DNA from 2 places in the Zobellia galactanivorans genome. Region 2 is predicted to be linked to the other one. Evidence: riboswitches for the same ligand, from Rfam matches in the RefSeq annotation. Region 2 holds a riboswitch; the other holds the start of a gene.
The links. Region 2 has a riboswitch for S-adenosylmethionine ahead of ZOBGAL_RS04045 (O-acetylhomoserine aminocarboxypropyltransferase/cysteine synthase family protein). Riboswitches for the same ligand answer to the same signal wherever they lie in the genome.

Region 1 (7,728 bases), 1.5 Mb from region 2:
TTTCTTTATCCTGCTCTATTCCTTCCTCTTTTTGTTTTCCGTGAAGATTTTCGAGCTTTCCCTAGAGGCCGAGTTCAAATGGTACTACTATGCCTTGTGCCTTGTTCCCGGCCTAGCCGATATGTTGGAAAATTTCCTGCTTTTATATATGCTGGACGACCACATGACCACCCCGAAGTTCTGCACCTATTATTGGGCAGTACGACTTAAATGGAGCGTGATAATCGCCTTTATCTTAATGTCCTTGACCATTCTGCTCTACTACGGTCTATTGTTATGGGGAAGGACCTATAATTTTTTGACCCTCTTTTTTAAAAAGAAAGGGCCTTGAGTAGGCTGTATCTACAAAAAAAGACCGTCCTAAAGCTTTAGGCGGTCTTTTTTTGCATTGTATATAGAGGCTTATTCTTCCTCGCTCGATAGCACATCGGCCATTTCCAGTTCCTCGTCCATTTCATTGGATGCAGGTACGGAATTTTTCAACTGGGTAAATTTCTCTAATCGGTCCATTTCATCCTCTTCCCCCGAGAAATATGGGAATACGTCCATAATAGGGGATTCTGAGATAGCGGGAATGGTGTAATCGCCCATAGTATCCTTCATTACCGTAACGGTATTGTCATAGGCTTCCTTTACATCGTTGGCCTGTACCAAGAGATACATATTGGTTTTGCGCTCCTTACCGCTTTCCTCGTCAAAGGCTACCAAAGATACCTTGGACTTAAACCAACGGTCAGAATTTTCGAAAGGGTGTATTTCGGCATAATTGGCCACCTTGATATTCGTGATCTTGATTTCTTCGCTATCGCTCAAATAGGCCGACATTTCTTCGGTTATCCTACTTTCGGCTTCGGTATACGAAATGGCATCCACTAAAAACGGTTCCGTTTTTATCTTTAACATGCCTGAAGCTTCATCTATTTTTTTGTATTTAATCTTGCATTCGTACCAGGTTGCACTCATATCTTTTTGTTTTAAAGAGGCCAAATATAGGGTTTAGCATCGGCCCGAAAAGTCAAAAAATCGAATAGATATCCACAATTTTACATCCGGTTTTGTATGTTTCGGAGCGTGAGATGGTTAAGGATTTTTAAGCGGGAAGCAACTCCTTTTCTGACCACTTTGCTTTGCCCGAAAAACAAAAAGTCCCGTTAAAATAGTGGTATTTCAACGGGACCCTTGTATTCTAATGACGTGAAATCAAGATAGGGCAAGGCTATTCCTTTTTCCCACCGCCTTTAAATTTATAGGTGATTCCAAAATTAAGTCCGAATGAAGAATACGGTACTTTTTGCGACAACTCTTTTGAAGTATCGGTATTGGTGTTCGATAGATTATCTACGTAGGTCGTTTTACGGCTATAGTCCTCGGGCAAGTTGTCTAAGGTATACAATCCTTCTACGGCTACGGTACCATCGGGAAGGACAATGTTCGTATTGAATTCCGCAATTTCAGAATCTTTTCGTTTTAAGCTTATTCCATAGAACTCGGCCTCTGCAAAAATGCTAAAATGGGAGCTTAAGTTAAACTTATAACCAAGGGCACCGACAAAGCCTAAAGGAAATTTTCCATGAAAATCCTCTTTATAGTTGGTCTCGGAATAAGAACCTTCCGGCACACCTAGGGCACTGGCTTCCTCTTCATTAAAAACCGATTTTTGATACACCACACCTTCCGTCTTTCCCCCTAATTTCAACAAAGCCCCGAAACGCCCGTAAACGTTATTGGTGAATTTGTATACTACCGACGCCGAGGCACCAAAGGCACGGGCCCTGGCAACCGCATCCACTTGCAAATTGGGTAAATTGACAACGGAAATGTCTTGATCGCTTCCTTGCAAGTACCCAATACCGAGATCCACACCAAAGGAATCGTCAAAGAAGTAAGTCCCCCTTATCTGAACGTTGGCACCTTCACCATAACTTCCATAAGAGTTTTCCGTTTCCGACAAGCTCACCCTTTCCCCCAGTTTCATTGTGGCACTCCCGATGGCATACCCGGAACTTAAGGAAACTTCCATCTGTCCGAAAGATAAGGCGCTAGTTAAAACAGCTGTACATACTGTGATCAAATGTTTCATACGAAATGATTTAAGTTTTTAAAATAGAATTACAAAACCCCGACTTACAGAAGCTATATTTTGGAATCTCTCTTTACCGCTTATGGGAATTTCACTTCCCGACACGGTAAAACATTCCATAGTCATGCAGAGTACAAATCAAACTGTACTACAAAGATTCTTTTTTAAAAGAAATTTCTCGCTATTGAGTACGGGTTTTAACACCTATGCCTCTTTATTGCTAACGATTTCTTGGAAAATGATAATGAAAAGTCAGTTTAATGGAAAATAGGAAGAGAATCTACAATGAAGATACCCCAATATAGCCCAAAACTAGCTCGGTCTTGTAGGTTGAAGCCCGATGAACAGTAGGGTATAGATCAGTAAGAGTAACAAATACCACGTATTAAAGACCAAGTCTAGGTAATCGATCTGTCCTTTTGCAAAGCTCAAAATCATCAAGACTTGCGCACCATAAGGTAGGAAGCCTTGTGAGATACAGGCAAAAATATCTAAAATGGAAGCGGTCTTTTTCTTGTCTAAACCGTATTCATCGTTGATCGATTTGGCTATAGGTCCGGCAATGATAATGGCTACGGTATTATTGGCAATCGCCGTATTGATCGTACCCACCAGGGACGCCATACCCAACTGGGCGCTTTTCTGGTTTTTGATCCGCCTTTTGATATGGACCAATATAAAATCGATTCCCCCGTTTTTTTGGACCAAGGCCGCCAAGCCTCCCGTGAGCAAAGACAATAGAAAAATTTCCGTCATATTCGTAAATCCGGTATAGGCGATTTTGGTCGATTCCATAAGGGTGAAATCCCCAAAAGCTATCCCTAGAAGTCCCGCTGCAATCGCCCCCAAGAGCAGGGTCACGAACACATTGACGCCCGCAACGGAAAGGAGAATAACCAAAACATAGGGCACTATCTTAACCACCGAATAGCTGTACACTGCCGTTTCGGTTTCTATAGACCCTAGGTCCCATCCCTGAAAGAGTAAGATACCGATAGTGAACAAGGCCGCGGGCACGGCGATTTTAATGTTCTCCTTAAACTTATCGCTCATCTTACAGCCCAAGGATTGTGTGGCGGCAATGGTCGTATCCGAAATCACCGATAAATTGTCACCGAACATACTGCCCCCTAACAAGGCGCCGCACAAAAGGGCCAGATCGGCACTGCTCTCCTCGGCAAAACCGACTACGATAGGGGCCAAGGCCACGATGGAACCGACCGAAGTACCGGTAGAGATCGATAAAAACCCGGCAATGATAAAGATGCCCACATAGATATATTGAAGGGCGATAAAATCCAATCCCAAGTTTACGATCGCCTCTACACTGCCCGTTTGTTTGGTAAGGGCGGCAAAAGCCCCGGCCAGTAAATAGATCAGGCACATGGTCAGTATTTTTTCATCGCCACAGCCTTTTAACAAGGTAGCTATTTTTGATTTTACCGATGGGCCGAACATAAGAAACGCCACGATAATGCCCACAATAACCGCTATAGGGGCCGGTAAGGCATAGAAATCGTTTTGATAGATACCAACGCCCAAAAATGTAAAAACGAAGACCAACAAGGGGATCAAAGCCGAAAATTGGGGGCTAAGCTTATTCGAATGTGCCATTTCTCTTTATTCTTTTCAAAAAGGAAACAGCTGTGGATAAGCAGAAGTATGGGCTAACATTGGTTCCAACTAATTGGCTTATCTCTTTAGCACCTTGCTCGTTAATGCAGGTTGCTATCTCCGTTCTTGAGATTCTTGATAATAAATTTAAGCCCGCAAAAGTAGGACATAAAAGCTGTTGGGCCTCTAAAAAAAAGTTAATTTCCGGATCTTCTTCCTGTTTTTTTATTAAGCCCTTAACAGCGACCACAAATACCGGAACCACTCATAAAAATTAGATAACCAACCACTTACAAACCTATCTTCATATCCTATGGATAGCACTTAGATAGCCCTGGCTCGCTCGACCATACTATAGTCTTATCATTTGCGTTATGCTATTTCTCAATTGAAGCCTTGGGAACCTAACCTTTATCTCTTTACATTATGAGAAAACCAGTGTTTTTAACAACAAGTGTTCCCTTTTTTAAAACACCCCTACGCATAGCTTACCGATATAGGCCGTAATTCCCAGTTTTATCCCTTGACCGAATTTAAGGGCAACGCCACAAAGGGCATGCTCCGTAAATCGCCTTAACCGCCAATACCGTATAAATATCCCGGCCAAAGACCTTGATCTATTATAAAAACAAGAAAATCAATTTTAAATAACAACAAATGAGATTATTCCCCATTATTGCCTCCTTTCTCTTCTTCAACTCAGTTTTCTCTCAAGAGGAATACATTAATATAGATAAAACGTACGATAGAGTACCAGATGAATTGCTTCAAAAAGTCAAGGACAATGGTTTTGAAAGCTCCGGAATCTATTTTATAAATGGCTATTTGAACGTCAATAAAAATGACCTGTCTACCTTCATGGACACCTCTGGGAATATACTGAATCAGCTATACGATTTTAAAACCGATATGTCTTCGGCCAAAATATTCTTTACAGGCCAACCCGTGACCGGTATAAACGATATCGGTAAAAAAGAAGAACAAAGGTATATCAACATTAAGGCCTTTAATGCCATGGGTGAGCCCGTACAAACAGAAATCGGCGCCACGGGCGATTACTACTTTTCTTCGAACATGGCCAGTGTCTACGATCACTACCTAAGTACCGATACGGACTATTTTACCGTTCATTACGACAAGCCCGATGCCAGTAAAAGTGGCGGATACTCCTTACAAGAAGGTTTGATTAACGGAAAGGGAGCTATTGTGCTCAAAGCGAAATATAAGAGCGTAAGACAAATAGCAAACGATTATTTCCTTATTAAAACGGAGGATGGGGCTTCTGAAATAATGAATGTGATGGATAGGGTTACCTTGCCCGTAAAAATTGGTCGTATTTTACTTTTTAACGAAGTGCCCAATGTACAACAGGTAAACACCTTTGTCTCTTTTAACGATAAAATCATTGCTACCGATGGCGATACCGACAAATGGGGAGTTTACGATATGGCAAACAAAAAATGGAGTATACCCGCAACGTATGAAGAGCTAAAACCATTCAACACCTTCAGGCAATTGGGAGAACACATGAAACACATCTTGTTTACCGATACTTTCTTTGTTAAAAAAGAAGGGAAATGGGGCGCCGTAGATTCCAATAACACCACCGTTATTCCCTTTAAGTATTCTAAAATGGATTACAATGGCGCCAGCTTTATCGTATATGACGAAAATGGCCATATGAATCTTTTTGATATAGCCACACAAACAGAACTTTTTGACCATTTCTACGATCAAATAAACTTTGATAACGACCATCCTGAATTGGCCGTATTGGTTTCCAACGGGTCGGTCGGAATCTATGATTATGCCAATAAATCATTTATTGTAGATCCATCGGAAGGATACAAAACCTATAACAGCGTCAATAGAAACCAGAATCATTTGCTAAAACGTAAAGATGCCGAAGGCAAAGACGATATGGCGCTATTCTCTATTAAGTATAAAAAAGTGATTGCCTCCGGTTTTAGGGATTATTACGTATTGCACGAGACTAAATTCGGAAAGATACGTCATGTCGACGGCACCAATTCTATCATAGATATGGAAGGAAAAACAATTATACCTCCAGGAAAATATATGGGCAAGGCCGGATACCAAAAGGGAATCTTGTTTTTCTACGATAGCTATGGAAAGCGCAAGAAACCCGTTCATTGCTACAAACCTAGCGGGGAAAAGGTAGATACCGCCCTTTGCCAAGAAACCTTAAGCCCAGACAAGAAAAAGAAGAAAAAGAAAAAATAACAGCCGTCTGTAGATTCTACCTAAAAAAGCAACTACTGGAGGGGTAATTGCTTTTTTATTTGAAAACCAAGTCTGTTCAAAAAAACCTATATCAAAATCTTAGCGCGCCCTCCCTTTAGTTTTAAGGAAGGCTGCAATTTCGAATGTGAAGGCATACGAAATACGTTAAGCCCTCTTAAACACCGTACTATGAATTATAATTCTTTCAAATTATTCTTTTCCGTAAGCCTGTTTTTTTCACTTGTAGCCTGCTCTGAAAACGAGTCGCCAACAGATGAACCGACTACCGATACCGAGCTAGAAGTAGCCAATGTTCAATCTTATTCCCAAGACTTTGGTTATAACGGCGACATCGTAGAGATCACCGGAAGCAATTTTGTTGAAAGCAGTAGTGATGTCGAAGTTCTTTTTGATGGTGTAGCTTTAGAAATCATATCCGCCGGTAAAACCTCCATTCAGGTCAAATTGCCTTTGGTCGAAAATGGCATTCCCAAGCTAGAGATCAACATGAAAGACCGCAAGGTCGTTTCGGAAGTAGCCAATGCCTATGAAGGGAATATTGGCGTACTGGCCAAAGTGCCCGGAGAATGGGCCCTGACCAAATTAGAAGGAGCCTTGCCAAATGCAACCATATGGACCTCACAATTGGTTTCTCCCGAAAGATTGTATTACGGACTCGTTAGTGGCTCTAACGGCAATACAAGAACCACATGGCGAAGTCTTGATGGGGGACTCACATTTAAACGCTGGGCCTACCAAGGGTTTTCCAATGTCTTTCAAGCGACCTCAACCGATGAAGGATGGGCCGAAAGCCTACGCCTGTTGAAAATACCCGCTGGCGGAAGTGTCAATGAAAAGGAAGAGATCCTCTTTACCACTACCGACAACTCAAACAGCAATATAGCGGCAATCAGCGTGAGCGACGACCTAAAGACCGGAATGCTTATTACAGGCTCGAAAACAGTATATAAAACAACCGATGGCGGATTCACTTGGGATACCGTAGAGACTTTACTGCCCAACACAAACTTTGTGTTTTTAGACACTAAAACTGGATGGTCATTTTCAGGCAATACCATTTATATGACCACTGACGGTGGACTTACCTGGAATGAAGACCTAAAAGCCGAAAGCCGTGTAGACCGAATAGATATCAAAGACAACGTGGTCGTTGCCAAAATCGAAAACGGCATCTTACGCTATTTTCTGTAATGTAATGAAATAGAAGCGCACCCTATTTTAAGATAACTTCAAAAAAAACTCCAAAGGCACATTATTGTGCCTTTTTTCGTTGATAGCAAACACAGATAGTTCAAGCGTTTTCCCTGCTTTTTACTACATACTGGTCCTTTCCCCTAAAACCGAATTTCCACGCTTCCTAAGGCGGATATCAAGAAAAAGCCTTTAGATGTTTTTTAGGATGTCTTGGTACGGATGGATAAAGTAGCAACTCCTTTAGATTTTCCTACTGGGACACCCCTAAACAAAAGATAACTTTTATATTTGTAGGTTTTATATTACGTATTAATTTAATTTAACACTCCTATTGTAAAAATTCACTACTAGTTTTTATCCCAAATCTACATTCTATGAACACTTATGTATATTATTCCAATATTTTTAAAGCACTTTGCCTTTTAACGGCATTCTTTACTCAAACAAGCTACTCCTTTAACACGCCTGAAACGGCCTCTAAAGTGATAAACTGTAATACGGTCGACTGTATTCTAAATGCGATGATAAACGCCTCGCCCGGAGATGAAATTGTCATAGCCGCAGGTACTTATACC
Region 2 (7,728 bases):
GGTCACCAATTTTGCAGAAATAAGCTCCCCGAAGGCCAATAACTGGTCTTTTATCTTTAAGCTGTAATCGCCCAAAAGCGAAACCCCTTCGAGTAATTTTGCCAAATCTTTAAACTCGGCCGAAAGGTTGACATTCTTAAAGACACTCTTTTGGTACTTTTCAAAAGCCTCAAAATCTTCATAGTAATTTTCGCCCCTTGCGGCCTTTTCCAATATAGCTTCCAGTTGGTCGGTGGCCTTTTCACGGGCAGAAAGTACCACGGCAATATTTTCACCTTCTTCTACTTTTTTCGAAACAATACCCAAAACACGTTCCAATCCCTCGCCATTGGCCAGTGATTTTCCTCCAAATTTCAAAACCTTGATATGTTTTGACTTTCCATTTCTACTGAAAACCGGCTCCAGCAATTGTTCCATCTGCTCAAATTCTATCAAAAAGGCATCGTGACCGTGGAGGGAGTGCACCTCACCGTAAGTAACGTTACCATTGGCCTGTGCCAAGCGTTTAAAGGTCTCCTTGTTTTCCTTGGCCGTAAAGAACAAATCGGAATCAACCCCGATGATATGGATATTCACATCGCTGTTCTGAAGGTCGATAAAATTCTGCTCCCCGTTCCTCATGACATCTATGGTCTTGAGCAACTGGTTCATGAGCTTATAGGCCGAAAGTTGAAATCGTTCCTGTAACTTTTCCCCGTGATGCATCAACCAACTTTCCACGTTAAAAACCTGAAGTTCCTCATTGGTACTCCGCTTAAAACGCTCTTTGAAAGACTCGGGTGTACGATAACACAACATGGCGTGCATACGCGCATCGTGAACGGGCTTTTTGCTATTGACCAAAAACTGTTCTTGTATCTGGCAATTACCGATCAACCAATCCGTAGATTTCCAGTCCGATGCAACAGGAATCACATGCTCCATGATCTTCGGGTTAAGCGCTGCCATTTCCCAGGCTATACCTCCTCCCAAAGAGCCGCCGATAAGGGCGAACAATTTGTTGATCTCAAGTTTTTGGAGGCCCAACAAGAAGATTCTTGCGATATCGCCTGCCACGAAATCCTTATAATTATCGATAACGAATTTATCGTATCCGTTCCCAGGAATATTAAAGGACAGAATGGTGTACTTATTGGTATCGATACACTTGCCTTCGCCAATAAGGGCGGACCACCAGCCATCATCACCCGTAACATTGGAGTTACCGGTCAAGGCATGGTTGACCTGCACTATGGGCGCAGTGTGCAATTCTTTCCCGAACAACTGATAGGAAAGCTCAATATCTTGAGTTACCCCACTGATCGTAGTATAGTTCGATAATTTCAAATGGTGAAGCATACGGCATATATTAGACCTCACCGGCGTTGTGCCGGCCAGGTCTTATTAATTTCTAAAAATAGTATCGGTTAAAGCGCTGCGAATGCGTTTGCCAAATCGGCTTTCAAATCTTCAATATCCTCTAGCCCCACTGACAAACGAATCAAATCTTGACCCACACCGGCGGCTTCCTGCTGCTCGGCGTTCAACTGCTGGTGCGTTGTACTGGCAGGGTGGATGATCAATGATTTTGTATCGCCAATATTGGCCAATAGGGAGAAAATCTTGGTAGCATCGGTCACTTTTTTAGCGGCCTCAAAACCACCTTTTATTCCGAAAGTCACCAAACCACTTTGTCCTTTAGGCAAATATTCTTGGGCAAGATCGTAGTATTTACTACTCTTAAGACCTGGGTAATTTACCCATGCCACTTCGTCCCTTCCTTCCAACCAGGTCGCCAATTCCAAAGCATTGGCACTGTGCTGTTTGATACGCACGTTCAAAGTCTCCAAGCCTTGTATGATCTGGAATGCGTTAAACGGACTCAAAGCCCCTCCAAAATCGCGCAATCCTTCCAAAATCAATTTAAAGGTAAAGGCCGCCGCACCTAGGGCTTCGCTATACACTAAACCATGGTAGCCCGCAGAAGGCTCGGTAAACTCAGGAAATTTTCCGTTGGTCCAATCAAACGTTCCCGCATCGATTATAGCCCCTCCTAATGAAGTACCTTGACCACCGATATATTTAGTTAAGGAATGAATCACCAAGTTGGCCCCATGCTCAATAGGGTTCAAAAGGGCCGGTGAAGCTACTGTATTATCTACTATAAAAGGAACCTGAGCCGCCTTGGCCTGTTTTGAGATTGCTTTTAAGTCAAGCACGTCTAGTTTAGGGTTGCCCAAAGATTCTACAAAGAAAGCCCTTGTATTGTCTTGCACCGCCTTACCAAAATTTTCAGGATCGGAGGCATCTACGAAAGTAGTAGTGATTCCCATCCTTGGCAAGGTAACGTTCAACAAATTGAAAGTTCCCCCATACAGACTACTAGAAGCTACAATATGATCTCCTGCCTTTAAAAGCGTCATTAATCCGGTAGAAATCGCGGAAGCCCCTGAAGCAAAAACTACAGCGCCAATACCGCCTTCAACGGCCGCCAATCGCTCTTGTAAAATTTGATTGGTAGGGTTGTTCAGACGAGTATAGATAAAACCGAGTTCGGCCAAAGAAAAAAGATTGGCAGCATGGTCGGTATCGTTAAAAACGTAGGATGACGTCTGGTAGATAGGGACTGCACGTGTTCCAGCGGTTTGCGCCGGATCGTGCCCAGCATGTAGTGCATTGGTTGCAAGTTTAAGATCACTCATAATTCTAGATTTTTAATTGTTATTTAAAATAATTAAAAGCCCAACCATAGACTACGGCCTTGTAGTTAGGTATAATATCAAAAAAGTTATAAGAAAGTAAAAGATTAGGATGAGTAATCTATTTCGTTATCTGTCCTAATAATTATTTCAGGATAGAATGTAGCACCTTCTCTGTATAAGAAACAAAGGGTTGCTAAGGTTTCAAAGGGTCTATTCCCTCCACCTTTCTTGATAACTGATCAATACGTGTTTGAACTTTTGGAAATACAAATATATGGTCGGTGAATTTAAATTCACCAACATTTTTGAAAAATTTATAAATTAAACGCCTTTTTTACCTCATCTACCCGGTCTAATTTCTCCCAGGTAAACAATTCGACTTCTTTTTCGATACGACCGTTGTAGGGCGATTCAAAAACCTTTTTGATCGTTTTAGGCGTTTTGCCCATATGTCCGTAAGCTGCCGTTTCCAAATAAATGGGGTTACGCAACTTTAGTCGTTCTTCAATGGCAAACGGACGCATGTCGAACAAGTCTTTTGTCTTGTTGGCAATCTCACCATCGCTAAGGTCAACATTAGACGTTCCGTATGTATCGATATAAATGGAAGTAGGCTCAACTACACCAATGGCATAACTCACCTGCACCAAAATTTCATCGGCCACTCCGGCCGCCACTAAATTCTTGGCGATATGGCGTGCGGCATACGCGGCACTTCGGTCTACCTTACTTGGGTCTTTTCCACTAAAAGCCCCTCCACCGTGGGCACCTTTACCCCCATAGGTATCAACAATTATTTTCCTTCCCGTAAGTCCCGTATCACCATGTGGCCCACCGATAACGAATTTGCCGGTAGGGTTGATATGGTATTTGATCTTATCGTCGAACAAATTCTGAATCGCTTCGGGCAATTGCTCTATAACCCTAGGTATCAAAATCTCCACAAGGTCTTTTTTGATCTTGTCCAACATTTTGGCATCGTCGATATCAAAAGCGTCGTGCTGCGTAGATATTACAATGGTATCGATTCGCTGGGGCACATTGTCGTCGGAATATTCTATGGTTACCTGCGACTTGGCATCTGGTCTAAGATAATCTATGATCTTACCTTCCCTACGCAACTCCGCCAAGTTTTGGAGGATCTTATGCGATATATCCAAGGCCAATGGCATGTAATTTTCGGTTTCTTTAGTCGCATAGCCGAACATCATACCTTGGTCTCCCGCTCCTTGTTGCTCTTTTTGACCACGGTCTACCCCCTGACTAATGTCTTGCGATTGCTCATGGATCAATGAAATGACCCCACAAGAATCTCCACTAAACTGGTATTCGCCCTTGGTGTAACCGATGGAATTGATCACATCCCTAGCAATGGTCTGCACGTCTAGATATGTATCGCTCTTAACCTCTCCAGCCAATACGACCTGACCTGTGGTAACCAAAGTTTCACAAGCTACCTTGCTCTCTGGGTCAAAGGCCAAAAAGTGATCTAACAAGGCATCGCTTATTTGATCGGCAACTTTATCAGGGTGTCCTTCACTAACGGATTCGGAAGTAAATAAATACGGCATAACAAACTTTTATTTTTTCGTAAAAGGATCTGAAAGGAATGCCGAAAGAAGATGATGTGAATCGAATCTACATCAACTGCTTTAGCATTTTTTTGTTTTTATCACCCTACTCAGGTTTAAAACAGAGGTTGCAATCAGTCAAATCCCTCCTCTTTAATTTAATTAGGACGCAAAAGTATAAAAAATGTTCAGTTCAAAATATTATTATCGGGTTAATTATTTCCCTAAGTTGCATATTGGGGTTTTCACGACATGCTATTCGAGCAAATTACAGATCGTATTTTATGGAGAAAAGCAAGTAACGCGGTTGCACGAAATAGGCCTGTGTCGTAAAGAACAGGTCATTGGTACTGTCTCTGTTGAGCGTAGTGGTATTTAATAGGTTGGTACCTTTAATACCATATTCCCATCGGCTATCCCTTTTCTGATAAGTCAAGTTGGCCTCTAAAAAACTATATTGGTTTTCGATGGTATTTTCCTTATCCGTGTAATTGTAGTAATCATAGTCTACGTTAAAGATAAAGTTCTTTAAAAAAGTGGCATCGAAACGGGCATAGGGCCTGCTCGTAAAATAAGTAGTCTCCAAATCACCGTTTTCATAATTGTTTACGGTATACCTGTACCCTACTTCCAAATTGGGGGCATTCTTAAAATTGGTAGATAAGGCTCCCCTATAGTTCTGGGTAAAAGCATTCGACATGCGTTGCTCATTGCTCACCAAGTTATAGGTAGTCGACCACGCCACATTACCCCTTACCGAAGCTTTTATCTTCCCGAAGGTACGCTCATAATTGCCGCTGGCGGACAATGACTCGTCTTCAAAATTGGAATTGATCGTAGTACTCACCCTGTTTATCCCGATAATATCGGCACTACTCTTTAGGGCGTCTATTCGCTTTGTATAGGCTATGTTCGCGAAAATATTGGTGAAATTGAACATATTGAAGCTAAAGAAATTTAGCGAAAGGTTATGGTTAAGGGCACTCTCCAAATCCCTATTACCACTGTAAAGCGAGTTGTAGTTATTGAGCACATAGCCTTGTGCAAATTTGCTCACATCGGTAAAGGATCGGGTAACGCGGTAGTTAAACCGGATATTTTCCGACTTCTTCAACTGTGCATTGATATACACATCGGGCAATAATGAAGTAAGATTGTCTTCCACCACGGTGTTCAATTGCTCATTTTTCACATTGAACTGATGCAAGGTCACCCCTGGATTAAAGGTGAAAATTCCCGAAATAACCTTATAATGAAATCCTAAATACAGATCGGAAACATTAAAGGTAACATCGTTCCCAAACGCCTCTCCGCTCATATCGAAGCTTTCCCCATTATCTAAAATCTGAAAGATTCCCGAGTTAAAATTCTGGTGGCTTTGCGTGGTTCCCAAGGTTAAATTCAGATTGCTTTTGGTGCCGAGTACATAGTAATAATCAACCTTGGCATCTACTTTATTCGTCACCACATTTTTGGCCTGATTTATATTGTACCCCTCTTGCCCTTCATCTACCGGGAATATATCAACGTAGGCAAATTCATTTCGGATAGCCTCGTAAAAGGGGTCCTCGTCTTGGTACATATGTTGTGCCTCTACGGCAAAAATATTCTTTTCGTTCAGCGTATAATAGAGATTGAGGTTTTGGTTTACGGCTAAAGGCTTTTGTTTTTTTACCTCTGAAATTTCATCGGTTATATCGGATACCGAAAGCACATCTACCTTTTCATTATCGTCCGATTGTTTCAAAAGGGCATCGTAATCGAACTGAAAATCGGCATTGGGTTTATATCGGGCACTGAATTTTGCCAAACCTAGATGTACGGTCTGATCTGTATTGGTGGTCGCATTTTCTACATCGTTACTGGCTATATAGGCCGTATTTCGTTGTGACTTCATCAAGGTCCCCGTATACGAGTAAATTCCGAAACCGCTCAAATCTAAACTCTCCGTTGGGGAATAGCTAAAATTGGCTGCGGCAAACTTGGTATCTATATCGTTGGCCCTATTGTTTTGGGCCGTAGAAAGACCGAGCCCATCGGCACCTGTGGCAATTGAACTGCCTCCCCTTGCATTTATGTTCCTAAAGCCCCCGGTAAAATTCCTATAGTCGTTTCGTGTAAACGGAACTTCCCCCAAGTTATTCAGGTCGGTAATAATATTGATGCTGTATTTAGGACTATAATAGAACAACTTCGGGTGGGCCAAATACCTATCATCAGGCCCGTAGCCTGCGGTTAGTTCGCCAAACCAAAAGTTCTTTTTACCCTCTTTCAACCTTATGTTCAAGGCCACGTTATCATCGTCATTGGTAAGTCCCTTCATTTGCGACACCTCGTTAAAATTCCGCAGTACCTCAACCTTACTAAGGGCATTTGCCGGAATATTCTCAACGGCCAATTTAGAGTCTCCATCAAAAAAATCCTTCCCTTCTACCATCACCTTGCTTACGGTCTTCCCCTCTACCTCTATCTGCCCATCATCGTTGATCTCGATCCCAGGAAGGTTTTCAAGCACATCTTTTAGCTTCTTCTCGGTTCCCGAAACAAAGGAGTCGGTATCATATACAATAGTATCGCCTTTGACCGATACGGGCATTTCATAGGTTACCTCAACCTCATCCAATTGATTGGCCTGTTCGTGCATGACGATGTCTTTTACCGCATCAACATCACTGGCAGTAAACGTAAACGACTCCGTTTTAAACCCAAGATAACTAACTTTTACGGTATATTGATGACCCGATTTCAGCTTCAACTTATACAGTCCCGCATGATTGGTAATACCGTAAGACTCCAAGCCCTTGGTCTCGGTATTAATAGCGATAACATTGGCCATATCGACACCGGTACCCAAACTATCCTTAACCATACCGGTAAGCGCAATTTCTTGGGCCCAGCTAGCGGCTGCCACGCTAAGGAATACGACAAACAACAATATATTCTTCATTATCAATGAATTAGATGCAACAAGTATTTCTAAAATAAAAAAGGGAGACGACCATTACGATCGGCCGTTTCGTCCTCCACCCCTTCTGTTTCTGAAGTTTTCACGCATCTCTTTCATTTTCTTCTTCGAGATTTCGTCGTATTCCTCTTGGGTTACTTTTTTGCCTTTGGTCGGGGCCTTTATAGTGACTTTCTCCGATGGATTCAGGGTAATCTGCGAACAAACTATAGTCGTAATGTCATCGCTTACGGCCAAGATAAGCCCTGGAAGGCCCCAATAGGATGAAGGACCTTGATTGACCGGTATTTCAGGGGTATACCAAGCTACGATTTCGACTTCCTTTTCTACGAATTCCTCATTCTTTTCGCCCTCGTCTTTTTTGTCTCCTTCCTTACCATCGTTCGGACGGCGGAAAATAGCCCGCATATTGGGGCGTTTTATGGTTTTTAAAGCTGTTGCCTTAAATGCCGTATAGTTTCCTATTTGCTTGGTTTCGCTTCCCAATTTCCAATCGAGTTTCTCGAGTGTA

Region 1: linked by a shared signal. The riboswitch ahead of ZOBGAL_RS20360 (Na+/H+ antiporter NhaC family protein) and the one ahead of ZOBGAL_RS04045 (O-acetylhomoserine aminocarboxypropyltransferase/cysteine synthase family protein) in region 2 are both predicted to bind S-adenosylmethionine.

Annotation. Positions count from the first base shown of each region.
Region 1 covers NC_015844.1:5,034,211-5,041,938, forward strand. The annotation lists gene ZOBGAL_RS20340 (hypothetical protein) at 1-331, shown strand, start outside; gene ZOBGAL_RS20345 (DUF4494 domain-containing protein) at 403-963, opposite strand; gene ZOBGAL_RS20350 (outer membrane beta-barrel protein) at 1,217-2,080, opposite strand; gene ZOBGAL_RS20360 (Na+/H+ antiporter NhaC family protein) at 2,393-3,694, opposite strand; SAM-I-IV-variant riboswitch at 3,744-3,841, opposite strand; gene ZOBGAL_RS20370 (WG repeat-containing protein) at 4,352-5,938, shown strand; gene ZOBGAL_RS20375 (IPT/TIG domain-containing protein) at 6,128-7,150, shown strand; gene ZOBGAL_RS22940 (Ig-like domain-containing protein) at 7,528-7,728, shown strand, end outside.
Region 2 covers NC_015844.1:1,021,605-1,029,332, forward strand. The annotation lists gene thrA (bifunctional aspartate kinase/homoserine dehydrogenase I) at 1-1,338, opposite strand, end outside; gene ZOBGAL_RS04045 (O-acetylhomoserine aminocarboxypropyltransferase/cysteine synthase family protein) at 1,407-2,681, opposite strand; SAM riboswitch class I at 2,805-2,919, opposite strand; gene metK (methionine adenosyltransferase) at 2,996-4,252, opposite strand; gene ZOBGAL_RS04055 (carboxypeptidase-like regulatory domain-containing protein) at 4,521-7,199, opposite strand; gene ZOBGAL_RS04060 (GLPGLI family protein) at 7,254-7,728, opposite strand, start outside.